One region of the Rhizobium sp. WYJ-E13 genome, then DNA from elsewhere that is predicted to be linked to it. Evidence: predicted binding sites of a transcription regulator. Region 1 holds the regulator's gene; each other region holds the start of a gene.

Region 1 (10,106 bases):
AGGCCGGCCGAGACGGCTCGTTCTCCTGGGAGCGCACGGACCTCGTGAAGGCGCTCAAGGATGCCGTCAGGACTAAGGCTGCTGCATGACGGACATGGAGCGCCGGGGCCGGGCGACCGAAGCCTTCTTTGGTCGCCGCAAGGGCAAGGCTCTGCGTGAACAGCAGGCCGAAAGGCTCGCTACCCTGCTCCCGGCATTCATTGTCGATCTCTCAGCGGCTCCCCCGGAGCCGCTGAAGAAGCTATATCCCGTCGAGGTCGAAAAGATGCGGCTGGAGATCGGCTTTGGCGGCGGGGAGCATCTCATCCACCGCGCGCTGGAAACGCCTTCGACGGGCTTTATCGGCGTCGAGCCCTTCATCAATTCCATGCAGAAACTGCTGGCGCGCGTCGATGAAACCGGTGCGCGCAACGTGCGTGTCTACAACGACGATGCGACGCAACTTCTCGACTGGCTTCCCGATAGCTGCCTCGACCAGATCGACCTGCTCTATCCAGATCCCTGGCCGAAGCGGAAGCACTGGAAGCGGCGCTTCGTCTCGAAGACCAATCTCGACCGTTTTCACCGCGTGCTGAAGCCGGGCGGGCACTTCTGCTTCGCCTCCGATATCGACACCTATGTGAACTGGACTCTGTTGAAATGCCGCGACCATGGCGGCTTCGAATGGATGGCCCAGAATGCCGCCGACTGGCTGACGCCCTATGAAGGCTGGCCGAGCACCCGCTATGAAGCCAAGGCCCGCCGTGAAGGCCGCTCCTCGGCCTATCTCACCTTCAAGCGTGTCTGACCTGCTTAAATGGGAGCTTTCAGGGCAAATCGGCCATCACGACATCCTCGACGGCCTTGTCTATCACAGAGCCGTCGGGCGCCTCGCATCGCCCATTATCATTCTTCACACATGCATTCTGACGGCCAGCCCTGCGGCAGACCGGTCGTGATCAATGCAGGCTGACTGTCTTCAGCTCGTCTTCGGCAGCCTTGAAGAAGGTGCTCGAGCGGTTGTCCGTCAGCAGGATCGGGGTACCATCGGCGCCGAACAATGCCCAAAGATCAACGCTCGGATCGATATCCGGCGCCTCGGGGAAGCACTTGGCGACCTCTTCATTGCGTATTTTGCGAATATAGGCGACCTCGCCATTGCCGATGCCGGCAAGTTCCGACTTGGTCAGACGCGACGTGGCTTCTTTCATCAACATTCCTGTTCCTCCGGGAGAAGGGACCAACGGTTCAACAAACCGTTGTGCTACTGTGAAACCGAAATGTTAATTTTCTTGACCATGCGCGCCGGTTCCGGTCGAATTAGATCGACAGAGAGCAGACCGTTCTTGAGGCATGCGCCTAAAACCTGCATGCCATCGGCGAGAACGAAGGTGCGCTGGAACTGTCTCGCCGCAATACCGCGGTAGAGGTAATCGCGCTCGCCCTGATCGAGCTGACGGCCACGGATCAGAAGCTGGTTTTCCTCAGTGGACACATCGAGCTCTTCTTCACTGAAACCGGCGACGGCAAGCGTAATTCGTAGTCGTTCGGGCGCGTCGTCACCTGCGGCGATGCGCTCTATATTATAGGGTGGATATCCGTCGCTCGCCTTGGAAATCCGCTCAAGCGTCTTTTCCATGGCATCGAAGCCCAGAAGCAGCGGGCTGGCGAAAGGGGTGATGCGGCTCATCTTCCAAAGTCCTTGATGCAAGCGACCTCTCCGGACCTCACATGCAGCATCCGGGTACCCGCTCATATGGGAACGATGGTTGCCCGCTGCAAGGCGTGATAGCCGCCGGTCAGGCCTCTCACAATTTAAGGCAAAGTCTCATAAGACCGTTTCCTTGACAAAGGACGCAGCGCCCCGCATCAAAACACGCCCCGGCGCGATGTGCTGATTTGCGACGGGAGCGTGAAGACAATGAGAAGGTGCATGCCACAACGACGCGCACCACAGGATGGAACGATTCGGATGGCAGAACCGAGAAAGATCATTATCGACACCGACCCCGGCCAGGATGATGCCGCCGCGATCATGCTGGCCTTCGGCAGCCCGGAAGAGCTCGATGTGCTGGGCATCACCACCGTCGCCGGCAACGTGCCACTGTCTCTGACAAGCCGCAACGCGCGCATCATCTGCGAGCTTTGCAAGCGGACCGACATCAAGGTCTTTGCCGGCGCCGACCGGCCGATCGCGCGCAAGCTGGTCACTGCCGAGCACGTGCATGGCAAGACAGGTCTCGATGGCCCGACACTTCCCGAACCGACGATGCCGCTGCAGGGGCAGCCTTCCGTCGACTTCATCATCGAAACGCTGCGACGCGAACCGGAAGGCACCGTCACGCTCTGTACGCTCGGACCGCTGACCAATATCGGCATGGCCTTCCAGAAGGCGCCCGATATCATCATGCGTATCCGGGAACTGGTGATGATGGGCGGCGGTTTCTTTGAAGGCGGAAACATCACGCCGGCCGCCGAATTCAACATCTATGTCGATCCGGAAGCCGCCGATATCGTGTTCCGCTCGGGCGTGCCCATCGTCATGATGCCGCTCGACGTGACGCACCAGCTTCTGACCCGCAAGGATCGCGTGAAGCGCATGGCCGCGATCGGCACCGCGCCGGCCAAGGCGATGGTGGAGATGCTGGAATTCTTCGAGCGCTTCGACATAGAAAAATACGGCTCGGACGGCGGCCCGCTGCACGACCCGACGACGGTGGCCTATCTGCTGAAACCCGAACTCTTCAAGGGCCGGGACTGCAATGTCGAGATCGAGGTCAAATCCGAACTGACCGTCGGGATGACCGTCGTCGACTGGTGGCATGTGACCGAGCGCAAGCGCAATGCGAAGGTCATGCGCTACGTCGATGCCGACGGCTTTTTCGATCTGCTGGTCGAGCGTTTTGCGCGGATATGATCCGCCAAGATTAGACAGGAACAAGAAAGGCCGCTAACGCGGCCTTTCTTCATTTTCAGGTATTCCTGTCGCCTTAGGCGTCCTTCTCGTCCAGCACCGAGTTGGCCTCAGCTTCCACGAGTTTCGGACCGCCCTTGGCGACGCCGACCATGGCCGGGCGCAGCACGCGCTCGCCGATGGAAAAACCGGCCTGCACCACCTGCACGACCGTATTGTTCGGCACTTCTGTATTCGGCACCTCGAACATCGCCTGATGGAAGTTCGGGTCGAACTTCTGGCCGACCGGCTCCAGTTTGCGAACCCCGTGGCGCTCGAGTGCCGAGAGCATGGAACGCTCGGTCATCTCAACACCTTCAATCAGCGTCGTCAGGCCGGCATCGGCAGCGGCCTTTGCTTCGGCAGGAATGGCGTCGAGCGCCCGGCGCAGATTGTCCGAAACGGCCAGCATATCGCGAGCGAAGCCTGCAACGGAGTAGGATTTGGCGTCCTTGACCTCGCGCTCGGTGCGGCGGCGCAGATTGTCCATTTCGGCAGCGAGCCGCAGATAGCGGTCGCGCAGTTCGGTATTTTCGGCCTTCAGAAGCTCAAGCGCATCCGGTTCGCCTGCATCTGCTTCCTTCACGGCTTCATTCTCGACGTTTGCGGCATCGTCGGCTGCGGCTTCCGCCGTAGCTGCGTCAGGTCCGTTTTGCGTCGTTTCATCAGTCATGACGGTCTCCGGTTCATATATTCTCAGATGCGCCCGATATCGATGTTTGGCCGGAAAAAATCAAGTCTACGTGACGAAGAAGCGAAAATTCGAACGGTTCTGCGAAATATTTCAAAGAGAGCCGCGTGAAAGGCGTGAAACGAGCTGGGCGGTATAATCGACCATCGGGACGATACGCGAATAATTGAGTCGGGTCGGGCCTATGACACCAACTGCACCAACAATGCGGTCATCATCATCGCGATAGGGCGCAACGATCAATGAAGAGCCGGAAAGCGAGAAGAGCTTGTTTTCCGAACCGATGAAGATACGCACACCGGGTCCGCTTTCGGCGAGATTCAGGAGCTCGATCAAGCTATCCTTCTTCTCGAGATCGTCGAACAGTAGGCGCAGCCGGTCGAGATCTTCCGTGCCGCCTACACCTTCCAGCAGGTTTGCGCGGCCGCGAATGATCAGCTGTGCCGGCTTGGACTCGTCCGAACTGCCGGCCCAGACGGCGATACCGCGCTCCACGAGATCCTGCGATAGCGCATCGAGCTCATGGCGAACTTCATCTTTCAGCCGGCTCAATTGCAGGCGCAGTTCCGGCAGCGTCTGGCCGGTCATGTGCGCATTGAGGAAATTGGCGGCTTCGGTGAGCTGCGAAGAGGTGACGCCCGCGGGCAACTCGATGATGCGGTTTTCCACCTGATCGTGATCGCCGACAAGCACCGCCAGTGCCTTGGTGGGCTCCAGGCGGATGAACTCGACATGTTTCAGCACCGAATCGCTCTTGGAGGTAATGACGAGGCCAGCGCCGCGCGAAATGCCCGAGAGCATGCGGCTTGCCTCGTTCATCATCGATTCCACAGGATTGTCGCGATTTCCAGCCCGCACCTGGCGGTCGATACTGGCCCGCTCCTCCGCCGAGAGATCGCCAACCTGCATGAAGGCATCGACAAAGAAACGTAAGCCCACCTGCGTGGGCAGGCGCCCGGCGCTGACATGCGGCGAATAGATGAGCCCCAATTCCTCCAGGTCGCTCATGACGTTGCGCACGGAGGCGGGCGACAGTGACATAGGCAGAAGACGCGAGAGATTGCGGGAGCCCAGGGGCTCGCCATGCTCCAGATAGCCTTCGACGATGCGCCGGAAGATTTCCTTGGATCGTTCATCCAGCGCGGCCACGGCATCTGAAATTGATGTCGACCTGTAGCTCATGAACTTTTCGCACCCGCACTGAATGATATCAGGGAAATATAGCCAATCTGCCCCCCGTGGCAAAAGGGAATTTGCAAATGCGCGCGGCCAATCGTAGAAGCGGGCGACGATACAATGCATGCATGGAATTGCCGGGCAGCGCTTCCGCTTTTCGGCATCATGTTTCAGGAGAAGAGAATGCGGCCTTCAGGCAGAAAAACCGACCAGATGCGCAAGGTCTCCTTCGAGCGCAATTTTTCCAAGCATGCCGAGGGATCCTGCCTGGTGAAGTTCGGCGATACGCATGTGCTCTGCACCGCAAGCCTGGAAGACAAGACGCCGCCGTGGCTGCGCAACACCGGAAAGGGCTGGGTCACGGCCGAATACGGCATGCTGCCGCGCGCAACCGGCGAACGCATGAAGCGCGAAGCCGCTGCCGGCAAGCAGGGCGGCCGCACGCAGGAAATCCAGCGCCTCATCGGCCGCTCGCTGCGCGCCGTGGTCGATCTGACTGCGCTCGGCGAACGCCAGATCACGCTCGACTGCGATGTCATCCAGGCAGATGGCGGCACGCGCACGGCCTCGATCACCGGTGGCTGGATTGCGCTTTACGACTGCCTGCGCTGGATGGAAACCCGCAACATGATCAAGGCCGACCGCGTGCTGAAGGATCATGTCGCGGCGATTTCCTGTGGCATCTTCGCCAACCAGTCGGTCATCGACCTCGACTATCTCGAAGATTCCTCAGCCGAGACCGATGCCAATTTCGTCATGACGGGCGCCGGCGGCATCGTCGAGATCCAGGGTACGGCAGAAGGCACGCCTTTCACCGAGGAGGAATTCTCTTCGCTGATGGGCCTTGCCAAGGCAGGCATTGCCGAACTGGTCGACTTGCAAAAGCAGGCGATCGCCTGAGGCTTCCATTCAAGCCTAGCCAGTGAATTTCCTTGTCCCTGCTTCCGGGGCAAGGCCGGACAAGGGGCGGGCAATGGCGCAACCCATCAAAGGCATTCTCGAAACAGCGCTTTATGCAACCGATCTCGATGCGGCCGAAGCTTTTTACGGGAATATTCTGGGCCTTGAGAAGATTACGCGTTCGGGCAACCGCCATGTATTCTTCCGCTGCGGGCCGGGCGTGCTCCTGATCTTCAACCCGGAGGAAACGGTGAAGCCGCCGGCACCTGACAGCCTGCAGGTTCCGCCGCACGGCACGACCGGAAAGGGCCATGCCTGCTTCAGGGTTTCGGGAGATGATCTCGATGCGATGGCCAGGAAGCTGAAGGCTGCCGGCACCGCTATCGAATCCGAGGTTCACTGGCCGCAGGGCGGCCGATCCATTTATTTCCGCGATCCCAGCGGCAACAGTCTGGAATGCGCGGAAGCGAAAATCTGGGGCATGGAATAAGGATATTTTATGCGCAAGCTCGAAACCAAGACCATTGTCGTTGCCAGCCATAACCAGGGCAAGATCCGTGAGATCCAGGATCTGATCGGGCCGCTGGGCTTTACTGCCAAATCAGCTGCCGAGCTCAATTTCATCGAACCCAAAGAAACCGGGACGACCTTCGAGGAAAATGCGACGATCAAGGCGCTCGCCTCGGCGCAAGCCTCCGGCATGCCGGCCCTGTCTGATGATTCAGGCCTCGTCGTCGATGCGCTCGGCGGTGATCCCGGCGTCTATACCGCCGATTGGGCGGAAACCGGCAATGGCAGCCGCGATTTCAACATGGCCATGGAGAAGGTCGAGAGAGCACTGGAAAAGGCCGGCGCCACCAAGCCCGAGCAACGCACTGCCCGTTTCGTCAGCGTGCTCTGCCTTGCCTGGCCGGATGGCCATACCGAGCTTTTCCGCGGCGAAGTGGAAGGCACGGTCGCCTGGCCGCCACGCGGAACACAGGGTTTCGGCTATGATCCGGTTTTCCAGCCGGAAGGCTATGATGTGACCTTCGGCGAGATGAGCGCGGAAGAAAAGCACGGATGGAGCATCGGCAAGCCGCAGGCCCTGTCGCACCGCGCTCGCGCCTTCAAGCTCTTTGTCGAAACCTGCCTGGAAGCATAAGGCCAAGCTTTGAACATGATCGAGTCGCCTGCACTGATGCGCGATGCAAAACTTCTGCCCGATACCGGTGAGCCCGGTTTCGGGATCTATGTGCATTGGCCTTTCTGCGCGGCGAAGTGTCCCTATTGCGATTTCAACAGCCATGTCCGGCATCAGCCGGTCGATCAGGAACGCTACGTCGCGGCCTTCCTGAAGGAGATCGCAACGGCTCGTCAGATGAGCGGGCCGAAGACGGTGACCAGCATCTTTCTCGGCGGCGGCACGCCGTCGCTGATGAAGCCGGAAACGGTCGACGCGATCCTTGATGGCATCTCGCGGCACTGGCACGTTCCTGACGGTATCGAGATCACGATGGAGGCCAATCCTTCCAGCGTCGAAGCGGAACGCTTCCGCGGCTATCGCGCCGCCGGTGTCAATCGTGTCTCGCTCGGCGTGCAGGCGCTGAACGATCGCGATCTTAGATTCCTCGGTCGGCTGCATGATGTCGCCGATGCGCTGAAGGCGATCAAGCTCGCGCGCGACATCTTCCCGCGCATGTCTTTCGACCTGATCTATGCCCGCCCAAACCAGACGGTGGAAGAATGGGAGCGGGAACTCAAAGAAGCCATTTCCTACGCTGTCGACCATCTCTCGCTCTATCAGCTCACCATCGAGGAAGGCACGCCGTTCTATGGCCTGCACAAGGCCGGAAAACTGGTCGTACCTGACGGAGATCAGTCGGCCGCGCTCTACGAAGCCACGCAAGAGATTACCGAGCGCGAAGGTATGCCGGCTTATGAAGTGTCCAACCACGCCCGGCCCGGCGCGGAGAGCCGCCACAACCTCACCTACTGGCGCTATGGTGACTATGCCGGCATCGGCCCCGGCGCGCATGGGCGCCTGACGCGCGGCGCAGAAAAGATCGCGACTGCTACGGAACGCAAGCCGGAAGCCTGGCTGGAGCTCGTCGAACGCGACGGGCACGGTATCATCGAGCAAGAGCGTCTCGGTTTCGATGAGCAGGCCGATGAATTGCTGCTGATGGGGCTGCGTCTGAAGGAAGGCGTCGACCTTGCCCGCTGGCAGCAGCTTTCTGGCCGCGATCCCGATCCGAAACGCGAAGAGTTTTTACTGGAGCACGGCTTCATCGAGCGGATCGGCAATTCCCGCCTGCGCTGTACGCCGGCAGGCATGCTCATCCTTGATTCCGTCGTCGCAGACCTCGCCTGCTGAAGCGTCAGGCGACGCGTCTCCTCCCCAGATTGACGAGCCTTCCATCGATCGCCGCAAGGCCGACCGCGATCAGGGCCATGCCGAGCAGATGCTTGAGCTGCAACTGCTCGCCGAGAGCCGCCGCGCCGAGCAGAATCGCGCTCACGGGGATCAAGAAGGTCACCAGCATCAGGTTAGTGGCACCTGCCGTGGCCAGGATTCGGAAGAAGAGCACATATGCTACGGCAGTCGAGAGGATCGCAAGGCCTGATAGCGCCAGCCAAGTCTCGGTGGAGGGCATGGCGAGCGTCCAAGGCTGGTCGACGACCAGGGCGATCGGCAGCATCAGTACCGTCGAAGCCGTCACCTGTCCGGCGGCTGGAATAAGCGGCGCAAGGCCCATCCGGCGGAATCGCCGTCCCCATATGCCAGCCAGCGAATAGGAGAAGGCCGCACCGAGGACCGCAAGTTGGGCAAGCACGTTCGAGCCGAGATCCTTCAAAGCGTCGAAGCCGATCATGTAGGCAACGCCGGCAAATCCGACGATCACGCCGAAAAGACGGTTTATCGTCAACTTTTCGTCTGCCGTCAGCACATGAGCAACGATCACGGCGAAGAGCGGCGTCGTGGCATTGAGGATCGAGGCAAGGCCGCTTGCAATATGTGTCTGGCCCCAGACGATCAGGCAGAAGGGGATCATGTTATTCAAGAGCCCCATGCCGAAGAAAGCGATCCAGCTCTGCCTGTCGCGCGGCATGGCGTGGCCCATGGCATGCACGATCAGATTGAGCGCGATAGCGGCAAGCAGCACGCGTCCGGTCACGATGGTGAAGGGCGGCAGTGTTTTCACGAGAATGCCGTTGAAGAAGAAGGAGCCGCCCCAGAGAAGCGACAAGACGATCAGCATAGCCCATTCTACGGCGCCCATGGATTTCTGCAGTGCCATGACAATCTCCTTTATCGAGTTCTGCTAAATCGTCCTTCGCGGCGCATCCACGAAGATTTGCCAGAAATATCCATTTTTATTAGTATTCCTTATCGTCTGACAAACGAGCATTTCTTCCTTTATGATTGAGCTGAGCTAAAGCATGAATGATACATTGCCCCCGCTATCGGCCCTACGCGCATTTGAGGCGGCAGCGCGTCACCTGAGCATGACACAGGCGGCGCATGAGCTGCATGTCACGCCCGGCGCTGTCAGCCTGCAGATCCGTGATCTCGAGGCTTCGCTCGGCGTCTCGCTTTTCGAGCGGCGGACCCGGCAAATTCTGCTGACGGCGGAAGGCCGGGACTATTTCGCGACGCTGCGCACCGCCTTCCAGCTCGTGCGCGAGGCAACGGCATCGCTGACCGCACGACGGCGCGGCAATGCGCTGGCGCTCACCTGTACGGCGGGTTTTGCGACGCACTGGCTGCTGCCGCGGCTTCAGCGGTTCGAGGACATGCATCCTGATATCGATGTGCGCATCAGCGCCTCCCACCGCATGTTCGATTTCGAACGCGACGGGATCGATCTCGCCATCCGCCATGGACTTGGCGGCTACGAAGGGCTGATCAGCGAACGGCTGGTCGATGACGAGTTGGTACCGGTCTGTATACCGACGATTGCCGCAGCGCTTGGCGCAGATCCTTCGCCCGACGATCTCGCCGGATATCAGCTCATCCACGACGTCTACCGCCGCGACTGGCAGCTCTGGCTGGCGGCCGCGGGCGCAACGAAAGTCGATGCCTCCCGCGGTCCTATCTTCAGCGACGGCAATGGCGCTTTCGAAGCGATGAAGTCAGGCTTCGGCGTGGCGCTGATGCGCCGCTCCTTCATCGAGAAGGAGCTTGCCGAAAGCCGGCTTGTGGCGCCGTTTCCGTTAGGGCTCACAAGCAAGCTCGCCTACCATCTGGTCTATCCGGGCACAGCGCTGGAGCGCCCGGCGGTCGCTGCGTTTCGACGCTGGCTACTTTCGGAAGCGACGGCTTAGAGCAGTCCCGTTTACTTCGAAACACGGAAATGCTCTGCTTTTGTCTTTAAGCAATTCCGGACGCAAGACCGCTGCGCACGTTTGCGGGAATTGCTTTAG
Region 2 (10,106 bases), on a different replicon from region 1:
CTTCGTCTCGAGCTTCGTGCGCAGCCAGGTGGCGGCGATCTTCGCGACCGCGATCGTTGCGATCGTCCCGGCCGTGAATTTTTCCGGCCTGCTGGTGCCGGTCTCGTCGCTCTCCGGGGGCGGGCGGTTCATGGGGCTGCTCTTTCCCTCGGCTTGGTACCAGCCCCTGAGCGTCGGCGTCATCACAAAGGGTCTCGGCCTTGCCGAACTCTGGCCCAACCTCATCGTTCTTGCAGGTTTCGGTGTCGTGTTCGTTGGCGCCGCCCTCGTGGCACTCAGAAAGCGGAGTGCCTGACATGTGGGGCAAGCTCAACCGTATTTTCCGCCTCGGCGTCAAGGAACTCTACAGCCTGAAGGCCGACCCTGTGATGATGGTCCTCATCGTCTACACTTTCACCATCGCCGTCTATACGGTTTCGACCGGTGCCAAGCTCGAGGTCGAGAACGCCTCGGTCGCCGTCGTCGACGAGGACCGTTCGATGCTCTCGACACGGCTACGGGATGCGATGCTGCAGCCCTTCTTCAAGGCGCCGGTGTTGATCGGCGCCGATGAGGTGGATGCGGCAATGGATGCCGGTCGATTCGTCTTCGTGCTGGAGATCCCGCCCAAATTCGAGGAGGATGCGATTGCCGGTCGCAAGCCTTCGCTGCAGCTCGATATCGACGCGACGGCCATGGCGCAGGCCGGCAACGGAGCCACCTATATCCAGAGCATTATTCTGCAGGAGATGGCGGCAGCCTTGCCGAACAGCGCCGCCGCGTCACCGGTCAATCTCGTCGTGAGCGCACGATTCAATTCCAATCTGCAATCGACCTGGTTCACCGCGGTCATGCAGGTCATCAACAATGTGACGATGCTTTCGGTCATCCTGACCGGCGCAGCGCTGGTCCGAGAGCGGGAGCATGGCACGATCGAGCATCTTCTCGTCATGCCGGTCACGCCGGCGGAGATCATGATGTCGAAGGTCTGGGCGAACGGGCTGGTCATCATCGTGGCGGCGGTGCTGTCGCTCGTTGTGGTGGTCGAAGGGCTGCTTTCGGTGCCGATCGCCGGTTCGATCTGGCTTTTCGTCTTCTGCGCGGTACTCTACCAGTTCTCCGTCACGTCGCTCGGCATCCTGATCGCGACTGCCTCAAGTTCGATGGCGCAATTCGGGCTGATTTCGATGCCTATCCTGATTGCGATGAACCTGCTTTCCGGCAGCACGACGCCGATGGACAGCATGCCGCTCTGGCTGCAATATGCGATGGTGGTTTCGCCCGCGCCACATTTCGTGTCGCTGTCGCAGGCGATCCTCTACCGCGGCGCCGGCTTCGATGCGGTCTGGCAGGAGATGGCGGCGCTCACGGTGATCGGCGTGCTTTTCTTTTGCGGCGCGCTCATGCGGTTCCGCCGGGCGCTGGCGAATGCGCGGTAGGGATGATGGCGATGCCGCGACGTCGTGCGCAGGCTGCCCATACCTGGCAATCCCTTTGCGTCATGTACGGGGAGAAGGTCTGAACGAAGGCAAAAAACACGCCGCGCCATTGCCAAGGGCGCACGGTGATCAGCGCGCCGCCGTCTCCACCGCGCGGCTCGGCTTATGCGCCGGACTTTGCTTGCGATCGACGAGGACCGAGCATTTGGCGTGACGCACCACGCGGTCGACCACGGCCCCGAAAATATAGTCGGTAATATCTGCGACATGGGTCGACAGGATGATGAGGTCCGCCTGCTTCTCCCGCGCGACGGCCAAAAGCACCCTGGCTGCGCTACCGGTATGGACCTCGACTGCAGCGGGGATCTTCATCTGCCGGCAGAGCAAGGTGAGCTTCTCCTCGGCATCCTTTATGGCGGCGGTCTCGAAGTCCTCCGGTAGGCTCGTGGTCATGTAGTGTGGCATGGTTTCGACGGCGTGGATGACGAAGATCGAACCATCCTTGTCGAGGAGGCCGGCTGCTTTGTTCAGGATGCGCTCGGCCGTTTCGCGAGGGCCGTTGCCTATAGCGCAGACTATCGTTCGGTACATATCGGATCACTACCCTTGCCCGCTAGATCGTTATGCGATTCTAGCCTCCCGCGTGGACCAGACATTGACCGACATCAAGAAACGGCCTGCATCACATTTGACGCAGGGGCATTGTAAAGTTAACGGCGACTGGGTGAGCTCTGTATGGACGCCCCCACTGTCAAGCGAGCGCAATGAGCGATCTCGTTCCACATCTGCATTGCCGCGGTCCGCAGGTCGCGATGATTGTTTGAGGCAATGTCATGCCGAGGAATGTGAAAGAGATTGGCGATCGGGTCGTGGATCGAGACGAAGCGCTGGAGCTGCCTGCGTGACTTGACGCGCTTCACAGTCCGCTCACGCCTTCGCGTTGGTTGGTGGGAGTTTTCGGTTCGGTGGTTGAGCGCCTTGTGCGAACGATGCTCGACGCCAGGCATGGTCTATGTCTTTGCGGCATCGTAGGACCGCAGCTTATCAGTGATTATGACCCGAGGCGCATGGCGCTGAGCCTTCAGCAGTTTGCGCATCAGCCGCCAGGCAGCTTTCGTGTTGCGCCGATTCTGCACGAGAACGTCGAGCACTAAACCATCTTGATCGACAGCGCGCCAGAGCCAGTGTTTGTCGCCACGGTCGCTGACCTGGACACAGGTGAAGACCGATCTCGATCCGAAGCGCTTCACCATTCGCACCTTGCCGGCGCTCCTCGAAAAGACGAACGCCTGGCAGGATTATTGCGACGGGCAACGTTCGCTGGACCAGGCCATAAAGCGGCTTGCCACGTTGATGAAATAGGCCTGAAACGTCAAAGATCAGGGACCGTAACGCCGGTCAAGTTCTTTGAGTGCGAACCGGATCTCATCGATCGGAACCGGCTCCGGCGTTCCGGGAATATGACGGAACGCCGGCTTTGAATCGACCGCGTAGAAGTCCGAAGCCCATGCCGCGAGGATCGTCCTTTTGTCATCGGCAGGCAGGGCTGCCGCTTTCACCACGTCTATCGGCCGCTGAAGCTGCATGCTCTGGAACAAGATCGCCGGACCCATCGTCATCGCATTGCTTGCGACCTGCTGCAACATATCGTGCATATCGGGCCTCCTTAGCGCACGTGCGGATCTCTGTCGCGCCGAAGGTGAGACGCGGCGATAGCATCGATCTCCGGCGCCAGCAGATCGTGTTTCTCGGCGAAGGCGGCAAACAGGCCACGCGCGGTCTCCGCTTCGATCTCGCCGCGCAGTGCCGCGCCACAAGCCTTCAGTGCCACCGAGTGGGCGGTATCCCTGAGCGATGCAGGCCATTCGCAAAGGTATGTGTAGGCATCCATGACGCTGCGGACCTTAGCCGGAAAGCCGAGGCCGACAAGGATGCACACAGGTTGTTTGAACATGTCGGGTTTCATGACTCTCTCCTTCCCAACCCGGAATGTCGACGGGCGCCGTCACGACGGCGCCCTTTTTCTCCTCAGTTCTGATTAAGCCGCCTTCTGCGCTTCGATCTGCACCGCCGAAGCCCGTTGGGCCGGGTTGGCCTGGATGTCGATCTTTCGCGGCTTCAGCGCTTCAGGGACCTCTTGAACCAGATCGATGGAGAGGAGACCATTCCTTAGGTCAGCTCCGTTCACCCGGACATGATCAGCGAGCTCGAACCGGTGTTCGAACGGCCGGCCGGCGATGCCGCGATGCAGGTAGCCTTCCGACGCCGTCTCCTGCTTCTTGCCGGTGACAGTCAGAAGGTTGGACTGGAAGGTGATGTCGAGATCGGCCTGTTCGAAGCCCGCCACCGCAATCGAGATCCGGTAGCTGTCGTCACCGGTCTTGACGATGTCGTAGGGTGGCCAGTCGCTGATCGAACGGGCGCGCTGGGCGTTTTCGAGAAGATTGAAAACTCGGTCGAAGCCGACGCTCGAACGGTAGAGGGGTGCATAATCGTAAGATGTTGCCATAGCCATATCCTCCTTGAAGCAACATGGGTATGAGAGCGCCGAAAGCGGCGCTCTCAGCACGGCCAGCCCTGTCTTAAGCGGCTGGCGGCAATCGATTTGGTTTTCGGGGTTTTCGGATTCAAGAGCGCCCAGCAGAAAAAACTTCGACAGTCATGTGCAGTCATTTCTTGGAGATTATCGCTCACGCCCTCAATCGCTTGGTCATCCGCGGGTCACCTGGATCTGGTCCTCGCTGTCGGCAGGCAGGATACAGGGGTGAGGCAACGCCTGAATGCCACGCTGGTCGGGTTTTCCAAAGCGCAATCGCCATCGTGCGACGATCAGGCGAGGAAAGGAGGGCGCCGTGATCGTCAGTGCACTGCCTTGCTCACCATCCGATAGGGATGAACGGCATTGAACTGCGAGATCATGGCCGCGGCCTGCAGCAATACGCGCTCGGCGTTTTGGACATCGTCGCGGGCCAGTTCATCGGCATTGACGCGGATTGCCTGAGCCATGTTCGCCGAGAGTGCGGCAAAGTGCCGGTTGCCTTCGACATAGGCCTCGTGTGCGGTCCCCTCCAGAACGCGCGCGACATCGACAAAGACTTCTTCCCGCTCCTCGATGCTGAGGTCTTTAATGATTTTGATCTTCTCTTCCATTTCGGTCTCACTCTGAACAGACGTGCGCTGCTGACCGAGCTCATCAAGCCTCGGCCGCGAAAGACCTAGGAACAGAAAATTTCTGTTTCAAGACCTCAGTGAAGCTTGAATTCACCTTCGACACGACGCCATTCATTGGGTCCGATCAGACGCTGATGGGTATACCTGACGGAATGGAGCGGCCCTTCGAGGGTGGTTTGCCAGAAATCGAGGAACCTGTGCATTTCAGGGAAATCGGGAGCCAGATCGTAGTCCTGCCAGACATAGGTTTGCAGCACGGATTCAAAATCAGGAATGCGGTAGAGGATGTGCGCGGTTGTCAGCCCGTAGCCGTTGAGCTGACGTTCCAGATCCGATGAGAATTGCATGCTTCATCTCCGTTTCAAGACACTGTGAAAGTGGCGCAAAATTTTGTGGCCATCAACGGGATTTTTAACGTCGCACGCCAGTTTGTTGTTCCTTTCCAGTGCGTTAGCAGCACAGGAATATGAGTGCTGATTTTTTTGTGTCTCCCTCTTGAAATCGAAAAATCGCAAAACCAGATCATTTCGCGCAAAAGGCTCGATCGAGATTTTGCACCCGCCCGGACTGGTCATCCGGTCCGGCCAGGGGATCAACGTCATCATTTTTGCTCAACGGAGGAAAACATGTCGTTCCGACCGCTTCATGATCGCATTCTCGTCCGCCGGGTCGAATCCGAAGAAAAGACCAAGGGGGGCATCATCATTCCCGACACCGCCAAGGAAAAGCCGCAGGAAGGCGAGGTTATCGCCGTCGGTCCTGGCGCCCGCAACGAGGCCGGTCAGATCCAGGCGCTCGACGTCAAGGCGGGCGATCGCATCCTGTTCGGCAAATGGTCCGGCACCGAGATCAAGATCAATGGCGAGGACCTGCTGATCATGAAGGAAAGCGATGTCATGGGTATCATCGAAGCCCAGGCCGAGCAGAAAAAGGCCGCCTGAGGCGATAACCCCGTCAATCCAACCCATCAGTCAGATAGCTGCCTATTGAGGAGTTAAGGAAATGGCTGCGAAAGAAGTCAAGTTTCACACCGATGCCCGTGAACGCATGCTGCGTGGGGTCGACGTGCTCGCCAACGCGGTGAAGGTGACGCTCGGCCCGAAGGGCCGCAATGTCGTCATCGACAAGTCCTTCGGCGCCCCGCGTATTACCAAGGACGGTGTTTCGGTCGCCAAGGAAATCGAACTGGAAGACAAGTTCGAAAACATGGGCGCCCAGATGCTGCGCGAAGTCGCCTCCAAAACCAACGATCTTGCCGGTGACGGCACCACGACTGCCACGGTGCTTGCTCAGGCGATCGTCAAGGAGGGTGCCAAGGCCGTCGCCTCCGGCATGAACCCAATGGACCTGAAGCGCGGCATCGATATCGCCGTCGACGCCGTCGTCAAGGAACTGAAGACCAACGCCCGCAAGATCACCAGCAATTCCGAAATCGCGCAGGTCGGCACCATCTCCGCCAATGGCGATGCCGAGATCGGCCGCTATCTCGCCGAAGCGATGGAGAAGGTCGGCAACGAAGGCGTGATCACGGTTGAAGAAGCCAAGACCGCCGAGACCGAACTCGAGGTCGTCGAAGGCATGCAGTTCGATCGCGGCTACCTGTCGCCTTACTTCGTGACCAATGCCGACAAGATGCGCGTGGAGTTCGAGGATCCCTATATCCTCATTCACGAGAAGAAACTCTCGAACCTGCAGTCCATGCTTCCGGTTCTCGAGGCCGTCGTCCAGTCCGGCAAGCCGTTGGTCATCATCGCTGAAGACGTTGAAGGCGAAGCTCTTGCGACCCTCGTCGTCAACAAGCTGCGCGGCGGCCTGAAGATTGCGGCCGTCAAGGCTCCGGGCTTCGGCGATCGCCGCAAGGCGATGCTGGAGGACATCGCCATCCTGACAGGCGGCACCGTGATCTCCGAAGACCTCGGCATCAAGCTCGAGAACGTCACCCTCAACATGCTCGGCCGGGCCAAGAAGGTGGCGATCGAGAAGGAGAACACCACCATTATCGATGGCGTCGGCTCCAAAGCGGAAATCGATGGCCGCGTCGCCCAGATCAAGGCCCAGATCGAGGAGACGACCTCCGACTACGACCGCGAGAAGCTGCAGGAGCGCCTGGCAAAGCTCGCTGGCGGCGTTGCCGTTATCCGTGTCGGCGGATCGACCGAAGTCGAAGTGAAGGAGAAGAAGGACCGCGTCGACGATGCACTGCATGCAACCCGTGCGGCCGTCGAGGAGGGCATCCTGCCGGGCGGTGGCGTTGCGCTGTTGCGGGCCGTCAAGGCCCTCGACAATCTCGATGCCGCCAACCAGGACCAGAAGGTCGGCATCGAGATCGTTCGCCGGGCGATCGAGGCTCCGGTCCGTCAGATCGCTGAGAACGCCGGCGCCGAAGGTTCGATCATCGTCGGCAAGCTGCGCGAGAAAACTGACTTCTCTTATGGCTGGAATGCGCAGACCAATGAATATGGCGATCTCTATGCCCAAGGCGTCATCGATCCGGCCAAGGTCGTGCGCACGGCGCTCCAGGATGCTGCTTCGGTTGCCGGCCTGCTGGTAACGACGGAAGCCATGATTGCCGAGAAGCCCAAGAAAGACGCCGCGCCGGCCCTGCCGGCTGGCGCCGGAATGGACTTCTAAGCTATCAAGCCAGGCTCGCCCCAACATCTGGGGCGAGCCACTTGTGGGGTATCTATGAGCTTGCCATCGAAAGAAGACGCACGCCTTTGCGCAGCCGTCATCAAGGAAATTGCGGCATCCAGGGGCGTTGCTCGCGACGCGTTCGCGATCGGGAAGCTGACCACCTCGGTTGCAAAACTGTATAGTAAGGGAATACGGGATCACGCGCAGTTGCTGTCGGCAGCGCTTGAATCTTTTGACGCGATCAGTTCCGCGGCGCAGCAGACCATCTCAAGCCACAGCGCTGCTTGTCCTGATCAGCGCCCAGAATGAAGCTGGGAGCCGCGGCCAATCCTTGCATGAAGCCGCGGCTACGATCAACATCGCCCAGTGCCGCCCCACCTTATTCCAACTCCTCCTCCAAAACCAACAGGTCAACCAGGGCCGCAGTCTTGTCCGTCGGCAGAGGGCGCCCCTCACCGATCAGGGCTTCGTCATTGTTGGCCCAGGCTAATGCCTCGGCGAGTTCGGCCTGCGTCGCACCGGAAGCGGAAGTAAAGCCACACAGCACGGGCGATCACTTCAGCGGAAAACGATGGCGGCGGTAGAGTGGGTCACGAAAATTGAGGGTCATGCGCCATTATCGCAGACCAAGGTCGACCGCCAGTTAATGTTACGATGCCGAAGAAGGACAAGGCGGCTGCGGCAGGCGGCATCAAATCTTCCGGTCACCGTTTCGAGGGCCGACATCGATCTTGCCGGCTCGGACTCAGCCATGGCACAAGGCGGTTTGCGAGGGCAGCCATGCATGCCATCGAGGAAGTCAGCCGAGCCAGTCTCGTGAAAATCGACACAAGTCTCAGGTCCAAAGGGCGCTGATGGCAAGGGTCAGGGAAAAGGCGACCAGCACGGCGCAGCCGCAATGCCGCACAAGAGGTGGCATTTGCGCATGGCGTCCGACCAGCAGACCGCCAAGGCCAAGCCAGATTGCCGACGTCACCGTCGCACAGCAGACGAACGCTGCGACCGCTACCGGCACACCCGTCTGGACAGAGGGTACAAGGGTAAGGCCGATGATAATGGCCTTGGGATTGAGCAGCGTGGTGACGAAGACCTGACCGACGCCGAGCGTGCTCTGGCCGCCCACCGGGACCGGCCCCCATAGTTTCAGGGCAAGATAAAGAACCCAGATCGCCGAAATCAGCTTGACCGTGGCCGCGATCACCGGCTGGCCTTCAAGCAGCGGCGCGGCGATGCTCGACACTGGAATGATGACTGCGAGATAGCCGAGTAGTACGGCGGTGACGAGCGAGAGGGATCGCCTGCCGGTCAGCGCCGTCGACGCCAATGCCAAAACCGCATTGGTCGGGCCTGGAAGGATCAGCAGCGAGAAGACGGCGATAAGGAAAGTCGGCAGGTCCATCAGATCCGATCCTTGCGATTGTCTGGCACCCTTCTCACAACTCCGGACGGACGGTTTTGATCTGTATCATGTCAAGTACCGCATCTGCCCGAACAGATCGCGGCAGACAGCGATGACCGTTGGGTACCGATCTGCCGCGATTGGCTTGCCCTTCTGCCTGTATGAACTCCGCTCAGATTGAGATTTGTCAAGGACGAGCAGGGTGAGGGGCGATAGCAACGACATGCGATCTGCGTCTGTCACGCAACCCTCGCATCACGATAGGGTGTGAAATCCATGTTCGAAAAGCTTCCCGTTCTGTCATGCTTCTGAGACATCTCGATCCAGCCACCGACGGGCGCGTTCTGCGCATCTATGACCGCATTGCAGAAACGGCATGGTTCAATCGCAACCGCGCCACAGAATGGGAGCTGTTGAAGCTCGTGCTTCCTCGTGTCGGGCGCGATCAGGACGAGGAATATCTCCACAAGCTATGCACCCGCGAAGCGTTCGAGCGTTTCTGCCGAAGCGCGTAGTGCGCCCGACGGATCAATTGGGTGGGGAACCGATGTCATGGTGCCGCCGATACCCTGCCACGTCCACAGCGGTTCTGATTGTGTATGACCGCGATGCCAGCGTCTTACGTCGGTTGCGGTGACCACCAGGGTCTCCGCGTGCGTCGGATCGCGTTTGGCATAGGCGAGCGCGATCTCGCAAAAACTATGCAGAAACTGGAAAAGCCGTGCCTCGTTCGCACGCGGGGGCGATGCCACACTCAACAGCGATCGCCTTGTGACGATCACGGTCCTCGTTTGGCCAGCCAGCTGAAGACCGATGCGACCGCATTTTTGCGCGTCGTCGAACCGCGCCGAGATGATCGAGTAATCCATTTTGTTCCCCTCTGGACGTTCCCCCGTGGCCTGCGCATCGATCATGATCAAGGCCGATCTGCATCGCCGTCCCTGTCGCTCTTGCCGACCCGCCCGCGATCGCTACCCTTCCTGGAGGCCAGGATCCCCTGCACGACATCGCCCATCAGCTTGAGAGCCTTGCCGCGTCCAGACAGGATACCGGCCTGTCGGTGTCGGATGCCTTGTCCGGCCGGCTCTTGGGGAGGTCGACGAGACGAGTCGGACGGCGTCGTCGGCGTCTTTTGATTTCGACGATGACCGGCTTTTGCGATATGCGCATCGGCATTCCTTTCCTTATGTTCGCCGTCACTTGCCGCGAACGACAGGAAGATTCTTATGGCCTGGGGCTTTCGTTCTCTTTGATGGAGGTCAAAGACGTCGAAATGCTACCCGCTATGCTCCGGTCCATCATGGACGAGAGAGGGGGAGCCCGCATGTTGCCGAGGTTCATCACGGCATTCCTGAAATCTTCCGGAGAGACAGGTGTCGTGCTGATGGAGCACAAGGGCGCACAGCGCGTGGTCATCATCGATCGCGACGCTCTGCAGGAGATCAGCAATCCACCGCGCGCCGATGAGACAAGGCTGCAGGAGC
Region 3 (10,106 bases), 400 kb from region 1:
GCAGCTGACATCCAGGCATCAAAGTCTTCGCGGCCATGGCTGGGTGCAGTGTGCACGAAGCCAGTACCGGCATCGTCGGTGACGTGGTCGCCATCGAGCAGCGGCACAGTGAATTCATAGCCACCGCCGACACCCTTGAGCGGATGGGCACAGGTGATGCTGGCGAGATCGGCAGCGCTGACGTCAGAGAGGCGCTTGTACTGCAGTTTTGCCTTGGCGAAGGATTCTTCGGCGAGCTTGTCGGCGAACACAAGCTTTTCGCCCGGGCGCGGGCCGAAATCGTTCTCGGCGGCTGTCACTTCGTAAAGGCCATATGCCACGCGCGACGAATAGGCGATCGCCCGGTTACCGGGGATCGTCCAGGGCGTGGTGGTCCAGATGACGACGAAGGCATCCTTGAGGCCACCAGAGCCCTTTGCGACCGGAAATTTCACCCAGATCGTGTCGCTCTCATAGTCGTGATATTCGACTTCGGCTTCCGCCAGCGCGGTGCGTTCGACGACCGACCACATGATCGGCTTGGAGCCGCGATAGAGCTGGCCGCTCCTGGCGATCTTCAGGAGTTCGCCGGCGATGCGGCTTTCGGCGTGGAAGTTCATCGTCAGATACGGGTTTTCGAAGTCGCCGACGATGCCGAGACGCTGGAATTCGCCGCCCTGGATGGCGATCCATTTTTCGGCATAGGCACGGCATTCGCGGCGGAATTCGATCATCGCCGACGGCTCGGTCAGGTCAGGCTTGGCCTTGCCCTTGGCGCGGTAGTTCTCTTCCTCGATCTTCCATTCGATCGGCAGGCCGTGGCAATCCCAGCCGGGAACATAGTTGGAGTCATAGCCGCGCATCTGGAAGGAGCGGGTGATGACGTCCTTGAGGATCTTGTTCAGCGCGTGGCCGATATGGATATTGCCGTTGGCATAGGGAGGGCCATCGTGAAGGACGAATTTTTCGCGGCCGGCGGCGGAAGCACGCAGCTTCTTGTAGAGATCCATCTGCTGCCAGCGGGCAACGAGCTCCGGCTCCTTCTGCGGCAGGCCGGCGCGCATCGGGAAATCCGTCTCAGGCAGATAGAGGGTCTTCGAGTAATCGATCTTTTCGGCTGTGTCGGTCATGTGTGACAATCGTTTCTGGCGGCCCGGACAGGGCGCGCGGACGTGAAATCTGTGGTGACGGAGAGCGCTCGTTCAATCCAAGCGCCGAAAACCCGGACCTTCCGGCCGCTCAGCGCGCGCGGAAGACCGGGCCGATAATTCGTATCGAATGCGCCAGCCGGAATTTACTCATCGCGCCGGTTCATAGGCGCTTTTAAGCGGAAAAGGAAGAGGGATTTCAGTCCCTCGGCTTCACGAAGGGCGCCTGCCAGCGACGAGTCGGCAAACGCCCGCAACATGCCATGGCTGCGATTTTGTTGCTCCTAATACAAAAATCCAAAGCGCCTGTCGAATTCCCGATCGCCCGAACGTCTTTGACTCGCAGGCATGGGAAATTCATCATGCCGATCAAACCCGCCCGCAAGGAGTGATGTGGATATGAGCAGTTCCTATCGTTGGGTTATCGTCGCGGCCGGCGCACTGATGACGTGCGTTGCCCTCGGCGCCATGTTTTCTCTCGCCATTTTCCAGCAGCCGATCGCAACCGCGACCGGCTGGTCGCATGCCGGCATCGCCAGCGCCATGACGCTGAATTTCATCGTCATGGGCATAGGCGGCTTCTTCTGGGGCGCTGCCAGCGACCGATACGGACCGCGCCCGGTCGTGCTGATCGGCTCCGTCATCCTTGGGTTGGCGCTGATGCTTGCCAGCCGCGCGGAAACGCTTCTGCAGTTCCAGCTGACCTATGGCGTGCTCGTCGGTCTCTCGGCCAGCGCCTTTTTCGCACCGATGATCGCCGCAACGACGGAGTGGTTCGACGAGAACCGCGGCCTTGCCGTCTCCCTGGTTTCGGCCGGTATGGGCGTTGCGCCGATGACGATCTCGCCCTTCGCGCGCTGGCTCATCACATCATATGAATGGCGCCCGGCGATGATGATCATCGGCATCGGCGCTCTCATCCTGATGATCCCGGCCGCCCTTCTCGTGCGCCGCCGGCCGTCGCCGCCTGTCGATGCACATGACGTCACCCTTTCAGCCGAAGGCAGCGGCCCTGATCTCTGGAAGGTGTTCCGCTCGCCGCAGTTCATCGTGCTTGGGCTTACCTTCTTCGCCTGCTGTGCGGCTCATTCCGGGCCGATCTTCCATATGGTGAGCTACGCCACACTCTGCGGCGTTGCACCGATGGCTGCTGTCAGCATCTACAGTGTCGAGGGTCTCGCCGGCCTCGGCGGGCGCCTGCTTTACGGCACGCTGGCGGACCGGATCGGCGTCAAGCCAGTCATCATCGCAGGCCTGCTGGTGCAGGCGGCAGCCCTTGCCACCTACCTCGCCATCAGCAAGCTTGGGGAATTCTACGCGCTCGCCGTCATCTTCGGCAGCGCCTATGGCGGGGTGATGCCGCTCTATGCCGTACTGGCGCGTGAATATTTCGGCCCGCGCATCATCGGCACGGTGTTCGGGGCCGCGACAATGCTCTCCAGCATCGGCATGGCCTTCGGCCCGCTGGTCGGCGGCTGGATCTACGATACCTATGCCGATTATTCTTGGCTCTTCATCGGCTCCGCCCTGGTCGGGCTCGGTGCGGCGGCAATCGCGCTCGCCTTCCCGCCGTTGCCGCGGCAGAAGGCGCAGCCTGCGCTCAATCTGTCCTGAGCGTTTCTTTGTTTTTACGCAATTCCGGACGCAAAACGCTCAAGCGCTTTTGCTGGAATTGCTCAGTCGAAACAGAGCTTCCGGTCGAGCTCGCCGAGCGGTCTCACACCTTCGAGAAGCGCCCTCGCCTCCTCCTCGTCGCGCTTGATCTGCGCGACGAGCGGATCGAGCCCATCGAACTTCAGTTCAGGGCGCAGATAGCCGAAGAAGGAGACCGAACAAGTCTGGCCGTAGAGATCGCCGCTGAAATCGAAGAGATAGGTTTCGAGCAACGGCACGCCGTTTTCCGTCACCGTCGGGCGCCGGCCGTAGCTTGCCACCGCATCATACAGCCTGCCGTTTTCGAGGCGGAAACGAACGGCGTAAATGCCGGCTGCGAGTTCCGCCTCCGGCGGCAGCTGCATATTGGCGGTCGGGAAGCCGAGCTGGCGGCCGAGCTTCTCGCCATCGATCACCTTCGCCTGCACCGTATAGTGATAGCCGAGCATGGCGGCGACGGAGGAGACATCGCCTTCCTTCAGCAGCGCACGGACATGGCTCGATGAGACGACATCCGTGTTCTCGTCGCGGAATGCGTCGATCAGAGTGACGCCGAAACCATATTTGTTGCCGGCATCCATCAGGAAGGCAGGTCCACCTTCCCGGCCGCGGCCGAAATGGAAGTCGAACCCGGTCACAACTTCGGAGGCGCCGAGCCAGTCCTTCAGGATGGAATGGATGAAATCATCCGCCGAGCGCTGCGAGAATTCGTAGTCGAAAGGATATTCGATGACCGCGTTGAAGCCCAGCTCCTCCAGGATGCGTGCCTTGAAGGGCGCCGGCGTCAGGCGGAAGACCGGCGCATCCGGCTTGAAAACGGTGCGCGGATGCGGCTCGAAGGTCAGCACCAGGGCGGGTATGCCGCGCTCCCGTGCGATATCGAGTGCCCGGTTCAGCACCGATTGATGGCCGCGATGAACGCCGTCGAAATTGCCGATGGCGATGACGCCGCCTTTCAGATGCTCGGGTAGCGGATCGCGGGTTTCATTGCGGTGGAACACGGTCATCGATTTGTTTTCTCTTATGCGAGGCGCGGCATCCACCACTTGGGTGCGGCTTTTTCCCGTTCGAGATAGGCGTTGAGGATCGCCTCGTCGGTCTCGCCGTTCAACGTATATTCCTTCGCGTGGATGCCGCCGCTGATGTAGAGAAGGTCGAGCCCATAATTCAAGGCGCCACGAACATCCGTCGGCATGCCGTCGCCGATCGCCAGCACACGGTCGATGGGGAAATCACCGCGGACCTCGCGGGCAGCGGCAAGGGTTGCCTCATAGATCGGCCGATGCGGCTTGCCGGCGATGCGGGTGGAGCCGCCGAGCTGCTCATAATAGGCGGCCATGGCGCCGGCGCAGGGAATGATGCGGTGGCCGCGCTCGACCACTAGATCGGGATTGGCGCAGATCATCGGCACGTTGCGGGATTTGAACTCCAACAGCATGTCCGTGTAGTCCTCGGGCGTCTGCGTCTCGTCATCGAAGAAGCCAGTGCAGACGACCGAGGTGGCTTCGCCGGCGGCAGCGCGCTCGATATCGAGGCCTTCGAGGATCGGGCTGTCGCGCTCGGGACCAAGCAGGAAGACCTCGCGTGGACCTTCGGCGATCAATGCCCGCGTGACATCGCCCGAGGTGACGATGCGGTCATAAGCGCCGTCGGGCACGCCGATCTGGCGCAACTGCTCGACGACCTGCCAGGAAACGCGCGGCGAATTGGTGATGAGAACGACGGCCAGACCTGCGGCGCGGGCCGCCTGCAGCGCCTCACCAGCCTTCGGAAACGGATCGACGCCGTTATGCACGACACCCCAGACATCGCAGAACACCGCGTCATATCGATCGGTGATCTCGGAGAAATTCGCAATCCGCTTTGCCATTCCACTATCCTGCTTCGCTTACAGTCACCGGTGACATTGCAAAGGCGGGCTTCAATGGCAAGGCATTTTCTATATCAGGCCAAGAACGCCGGAGGCTCAAAAGCTGGACGTGAGCAAAGCTCGGTAACCACGCCGGACAAATCCCGCCTGTCTTCACAATTCCGGCACAAAAATCCGTGAAGGCTCTTCTTGACTCCTTCAGGAGCCATCCCTAAATGCACGGCGCTAGCACTCACAGGAGTTGAGTGCTAACATCCACCTTGTGGGCCACCCCGGTCCGCGAATGTCATTTGATCGAGGGATTAGACAATGGCAAGCACCAATTTCCGCCCGCTTCACGATCGCGTCGTCGTCCGTCGCGTTGAATCCGAAGAGAAGACCAAGGGCGGCATCATCATCCCGGACACCGCCAAGGAAAAGCCGCAGGAAGGCGAAATCGTCGCTGTCGGCTCCGGCGCCCGTGACGAATCCGGCAAGGTCGTAGCACTCGACGTCAAGGCTGGCGACCGCGTTCTGTTCGGCAAGTGGTCGGGCACCGAAGTCAAGATCAACGGCGAAGACCTTCTCATCATGAAGGAAGCCGACATCATGGGCATCATCGGCTGATCCAGCCGTTCGCCTTTTACCCGATATCGTTGACACCCCTTTTCAGGAGTTCTCAAAATGGCAGCTAAAGAAGTAAAATTCGGCCGCGGCGCGCGCGAAAAGATGCTGCGTGGCGTCGATGTCCTCGCTGACGCAGTGAAGGTCACCCTCGGTCCCAAGGGCCGCAACGTCGTTATCGACAAGTCCTTCGGCGCTCCGCGCATCACCAAGGACGGTGTTTCGGTCGCCAAGGAAATCGAACTCGAAGACAAGTTCGAAAACATGGGCGCCCAGATGGTCCGCGAAGTTGCTTCGAAGACCAACGACGTCGCCGGCGACGGCACCACGACTGCAACGGTTCTCGCACAGGCCATCGTTCGCGAAGGCGCAAAGGCAGTTGCTGCCGGTATGAACCCGATGGACCTGAAGCGCGGTATCGACCTCGCTGTTGCTGAAGTCGTCAAGGATCTCCAGGCCAAGGCCAAGAAGATCAACACGTCGGAAGAAGTTGCCCAGGTCGGCACGATCTCCGCAAACGGCGAAAAGCAGATCGGTCTCGACATTGCTGAAGCAATGCAGAAGGTCGGCAACGAAGGCGTTATCACCGTCGAAGAAGCCAAGACCGCTGAAACCGAACTCGAAGTCGTCGAAGGCATGCAGTTCGACCGCGGCTACCTGAGCCCCTACTTCGTCACCAACCCGGAAAAGATGGTTGCTGATCTCGAAGACGCCTTCATCCTCCTGCACGAAAAGAAGCTCTCGAACCTGCAGTCCATGCTCCCGGTTCTCGAAGCTGTCGTTCAAACCGGCAAGCCGCTCCTCATCATCGCTGAAGACGTCGAAGGCGAAGCTCTTGCGACCCTCGTCGTCAACAAGCTGCGTGGCGGCCTGAAGATTGCTGCTGTCAAGGCTCCGGGCTTCGGCGACCGCCGCAAGGCCATGCTGGAAGACATCGCTATCCTCACGGGCGGCACTGTCATCTCCGAAGACCTCGGCATCAAGCTCGAGTCTGTTACCCTCGACATGCTCGGCCGCACCAAGAAGGTTTCGATCTCCAAGGAAAACACCACGATCGTCGACGGCGCTGGCGCCAAGTCCGACATCGAAGGCCGTGTTGCCCAGATCAAGGCCCAGATCGAAGAAACCACCTCCGACTACGACCGTGAAAAGCTGCAGGAACGTCTTGCCAAGCTCGCTGGCGGTGTTGCCGTCATCCGCGTCGGCGGTTCGACGGAAGTCGAAGTGAAGGAAAAGAAGGACCGCATCGACGACGCCCTTAACGCGACGCGCGCTGCTGTTCAGGAAGGTATCGTACCGGGCGGCGGCGTCGCTCTGCTGCGCTCTTCCACAAAGATCAAGGCCAAGGGCGAAAACGACGACCAGGAAGCTGGTATCAACATCGTTCGCCGCGCTCTCCAGGCTCTGGTTCGCCAGATCGCTGAAAACGCAGGCGACGAAGCTTCGATCGTTGTCGGCAAGATCCTCGACAAGAACGAAGACAACTACGGCTACAACGCCCAGACCGGCGAATATGGCGACCTGATCCAGCTCGGCATCGTCGACCCGGTCAAGGTTGTCCGTACGGCTCTGCAGAACGCGGCTTCGGTTGCTTCGCTGCTGATCACCACGGAAGCCATGATCGCCGAGCTGCCGAAGAAGGACGCTCCGGCAATGCCGGGCGGCATGGGCGGCATGGGCGGTATGGACATGATGTGATAGGCCGAAGGCCTTTCACAGCGTCGTCCGTAAAACCGCCCATCATCCAAGATGGTTCAGCGCGTCAAGCGCGCTGAACAGGCGGTATGGACATGATGTGATAGGCCGAGGGCCTTTCACAGCATCGTTCATGAAACCGCCCATCATCTAAGATGGTTCAGCGCGTCAAGCGCGCTGAACAGGCGGTATGGACATGATTTAAGGCTCTGGTCATCCATCTGGGCCATCCGGTTCAGTTCAGGAAGGGCGGTCTTCGAGCCGCCCTTTCTTTTATTCAAGCGATTCGAAGAACACCTTGTTTAATAAGTCGCTTGAACGTTTAATCTGCTGCAGAAAGCGTGATTTTTTGATCGAGGCTTTCGCGAAGCTTGCGCCGCGGCACATTTTTCAATTGCGAAGAATTCGGATGCAAAGCTCATAACCTACGAAGATTGTATGCTGTGCGGCGAGTGGAACCGTTTCCACGGCCCGAAAAGCTGAGTTCGAGCCACAGAATTAGTGAGAAACCCACAAATCTGCAGAAAACCCTTGTCATAACGCCAGCCTAACGCCCGGAAAAAGCCGTTGCCGTTTGCGCAAAAGCTCCTATAAATCCGCGCTGCAATTGACGTTCAGTCCGGAAGAATACTCGCTGCAGACGAGACCGGAGCACGCCAAAGGCCAATGCGTGAACATTCGGGCTTCGAAGGTCTCCGCGAACATACGAGAGTAAATCTTGCGGAAGGCATTCGTGCGGCGACCATCTGAGGTGCCGCCGAGCAACTGTTGCCGCGAGATCAAGCACAGGCATGATGCCTGCCGCTACGTGATCCTGTTTCTTTGTGTTTGCCGAGTGTGCGGCGGGGCAGCCGCACCCGAATTGGGGAACGCCTTGTTTAAGATCGCCAAAGCCAATGCTGCCGCACCCTTGATGCCTGGCTCGCTGGACTACAACAATCATAATCACGAAATGTTGGCGCAGTTTTCCGTGTCCGAAAGCTGGATCGGAGATTTTTCGACAGGCGTGATCAGGCTCGGAGAATGGAGCGCGATGCTGCACGGTCTCTCGGCGCAGGAATGCGGCCTGTTGAGCCTGGTGCGCTGCTATAACACCAGGGATCGCAACCACGTCCTGCAGCTCTTCGAGCAGGCGGCGACGCTTTCCTCATCCTTCTGTTTCTCGACGACCATCATGATGCCGAACGGTTTCCGTCAGCCGCTCTTTTGCATGGGCGAATCCAATGGGCTGGAGGAAAAATACAGCGGCAGCATGGTCGGCGTTTTCATCTTCCCGCGCTTCAAGCTGGAAGGTACCAGCCAGATCGCCAGCCGGCAGTAATCTGCCTGCATGGACACAAGAAAAAAGGCCGGTCTCGCGACCGGCCTTTTCTGTTTCAATCCGAAGACCGTCAGGCGGGCTTCACCGGAATGTTGAGGCCCTTCTCGCTCGCCGGTCGGGCGATGCAGCGCTGCAGCCAATCCATGACGGCAGGGAATTTCGCATATTCCAGCACCTCGCGGCCACCATAGAAGATGTCGGCGCCGCGGAGCCACGGGAATGTGGTGATGTCGGCGATGGTGTACTCGTCGCCCATGATCCACTGGCGCCCCTGCAGGCGGCTTTCCAGCACGCCGAGCAGGCGCTTGGATTCGTCGCGATAGCGCTCCACCGGATAGGAATTGTTGGCGACCTTGTCAGCGGCGAATTTGTAGAAATGGCCGAACTGGCCGAACATCGGGCCGATGCCGGCCATCTGGAAAAAGACCCACTGGATGGTTTCATAGCGGCCCGCGGCATCAGCCGGGATCAGCTTGCCGGTCTTTTCCGCCAGATAGAGCAGGATGGCTCCAGATTCGAAAAGGCCGATCGGCTTTCCGTCCGGGCCGTTGGGATCGATGATCGCCGGAATGCGGCCGTTCGGGTTCAGCGAAACGAATTCAGCCGTCTTCTGATCGGTGGTTGCGAAGGAGACATAATGGGCCTCATAGGGCAGACCGAGCTCCTCCAGCGCCACAGAGATCTTCACGCCATTCGGCGTCTGAAGGGAATAAAGCTGAATAATATCAGGGTTTTTCGCCGGCCAGCGGCTGGTGATCGGGAATGCGGAAAGATCTGCCATCGGGGTTCTCCATAGTGAGGAGGCGACCATAGAAGACGCCTGCACCGCAAGGCAAGTCACCCGATCGTTTCGTATTAGTGAACAAACTGTCCGCTGGCGTTTATCTTTCCCTGACGTCAGAAAAAGGCGAGATAGAGGGCATCCGAGGTCCAACACGGTGCCGGGGCATCAAGACCTCAAAAGTCATTCAACGGAGCAACGTCCATGTCGAATACGAATAACGCCCTCATCCTTCTCGCCCGCATTCTTCTGTCCTTCATGTTCATCCTTGCCGGCTTCGGCAAGATAACCGATGCTGCCGGTACTGCGGGCATGATCGCCGGTGCCGGCCTGCCGGCAGCAACCCTCCTGGCCTATGCTGCAGGCCTCTTCGAACTGCTGGCCGGCCTTGCGGTTCTCACGGGCTTCCAGGTTCGCATCGTCGGCTGGATGCTCGCAGGCTTCTGCGTATTTACAGCCGTTGTCTTCCATCTGCCCTACGCAAGTGGCGCGGAACTCGTGAATATCCTCAACCAGATCATGGTCATGAAGAACATCACACTGGCCGGCGCGTACATCCTGCTCGCCACCGTCGGTGCCGGTGCCTATTCGATCGACGCACGCCGCGGCCTGCAGGCCGTCGCCGCCCGCTAATTCCATTTCCTCCCAAAAATGCAAAACCCGCCGTCTGCTGACGGCGGGTTTTGCATGTTGAGTAATTTGGTTCAGAGAACCGCGCGGACAGCCTCGGCAATCGCCGTCACCGTCGGCGTATCGGCATGCGTATCCTTGCGGGCACGCACCAGGCAGGCTTCCGAGCGCAAGATGACGCCATCGGAGAGCACCTTGAGGTGATTGGCGCGCAGAGTCGAACCGGTCGAGGTGATATCGACGATGATATCGGCCGAGCCGGAGGCCGGCGCGCCTTCTGTGGCGCCCAGGCTCTCGACGATGCGGTAGAGCTGGATGCCGTGCTGGCTGGAGAAGAACTGCTGGGTCAAGCGCCAGTATTTCGTGGCGATTGCGAGACGCCGGCCGTGACGGGCGCGGAAATCGGCAGCGACATCCACCAGATCG

What was found. The regulator HrcA, encoded in region 1, represses chaperone genes, less so after heat shock. The targets are predictions, from matches to a motif close to GTTAGCACTCNCNNNNNGNGAGTGCTAAC.
Region 2: groES (co-chaperone GroES) is a predicted target of HrcA. The motif match lies at 5,039-5,067, and genes of this name have one in related genera.
Region 3: groES (co-chaperone GroES) is a predicted target of HrcA. The motif match lies at 4,875-4,903, and genes of this name have one in related genera.

Annotation. Positions count from the first base shown of each region.
Region 1 covers NZ_CP076853.1:2,782-12,887, reverse strand. Annotated here, with positions in the region: gene metK (methionine adenosyltransferase) at 1-89, shown strand, start outside; gene KQ933_RS00070 (tRNA (guanosine(46)-N(7))-methyltransferase TrmB) at 86-787, shown strand; gene KQ933_RS00065 (DUF1150 family protein) at 939-1,196, opposite strand; gene KQ933_RS00060 (Hsp20 family protein) at 1,244-1,669, opposite strand; gene KQ933_RS00055 (nucleoside hydrolase) at 1,952-2,896, shown strand; gene grpE (nucleotide exchange factor GrpE) at 2,970-3,605, opposite strand; gene hrcA (heat-inducible transcriptional repressor HrcA) at 3,717-4,805, opposite strand; gene rph (ribonuclease PH) at 4,983-5,699, shown strand; gene KQ933_RS00035 (VOC family protein) at 5,773-6,189, shown strand; gene rdgB (RdgB/HAM1 family non-canonical purine NTP pyrophosphatase) at 6,199-6,843, shown strand; gene hemW (radical SAM family heme chaperone HemW) at 6,853-8,055, shown strand; gene KQ933_RS00020 (DMT family transporter) at 8,060-8,980, opposite strand; gene gcvA (transcriptional regulator GcvA) at 9,123-10,007, shown strand; gene KQ933_RS00010 (saccharopine dehydrogenase family protein) at 10,103-10,106, opposite strand, start outside.
Region 2 covers NZ_CP076854.1:1,633,117-1,643,222, reverse strand. Annotated here, with positions in the region: gene rbbA (ribosome-associated ATPase/putative transporter RbbA) at 1-295, shown strand, start outside; gene KQ933_RS29015 (ABC transporter permease) at 297-1,418, shown strand; gene KQ933_RS29010 (universal stress protein) at 1,548-2,009, opposite strand; partial or broken gene KQ933_RS29005 (transposase) at 2,129-2,632, opposite strand; gene KQ933_RS29000 (hypothetical protein) at 2,607-2,780, shown strand; gene KQ933_RS28995 (hypothetical protein) at 2,798-3,073, opposite strand; gene KQ933_RS28990 (DUF982 domain-containing protein) at 3,085-3,384, opposite strand; gene KQ933_RS28985 (Hsp20 family protein) at 3,457-3,927, opposite strand; gene KQ933_RS28980 (hypothetical protein) at 4,278-4,568, opposite strand; gene KQ933_RS28975 (usg protein) at 4,664-4,936, opposite strand; gene groES (co-chaperone GroES) at 5,216-5,530, shown strand; gene groL (chaperonin GroEL) at 5,592-7,220, shown strand; gene KQ933_RS28960 (hypothetical protein) at 7,275-7,532, shown strand; partial or broken gene KQ933_RS33610 (IS6 family transposase) at 7,745-7,833, opposite strand; gene KQ933_RS28955 (threonine transporter RhtB) at 8,059-8,622, opposite strand; gene KQ933_RS28950 (hypothetical protein) at 9,093-9,542, opposite strand; gene KQ933_RS33605 (hypothetical protein) at 9,785-10,106, shown strand, end outside.
Region 3 covers NZ_CP076853.1:407,194-417,299, reverse strand. Annotated here, with positions in the region: gene ileS (isoleucine--tRNA ligase) at 1-1,109, opposite strand, end outside; gene KQ933_RS02045 (MFS transporter) at 1,527-2,741, shown strand; gene KQ933_RS02040 (bifunctional riboflavin kinase/FAD synthetase) at 2,804-3,787, opposite strand; gene KQ933_RS02035 (TIGR01459 family HAD-type hydrolase) at 3,802-4,650, opposite strand; gene groES (co-chaperone GroES) at 4,960-5,256, shown strand; gene groL (chaperonin GroEL) at 5,314-6,951, shown strand; gene KQ933_RS02020 (hypothetical protein) at 7,823-8,269, shown strand; gene KQ933_RS02015 (glutathione binding-like protein) at 8,340-9,050, opposite strand; gene KQ933_RS02010 (DoxX family protein) at 9,255-9,683, shown strand; gene hisG (ATP phosphoribosyltransferase) at 9,755-10,106, opposite strand, start outside.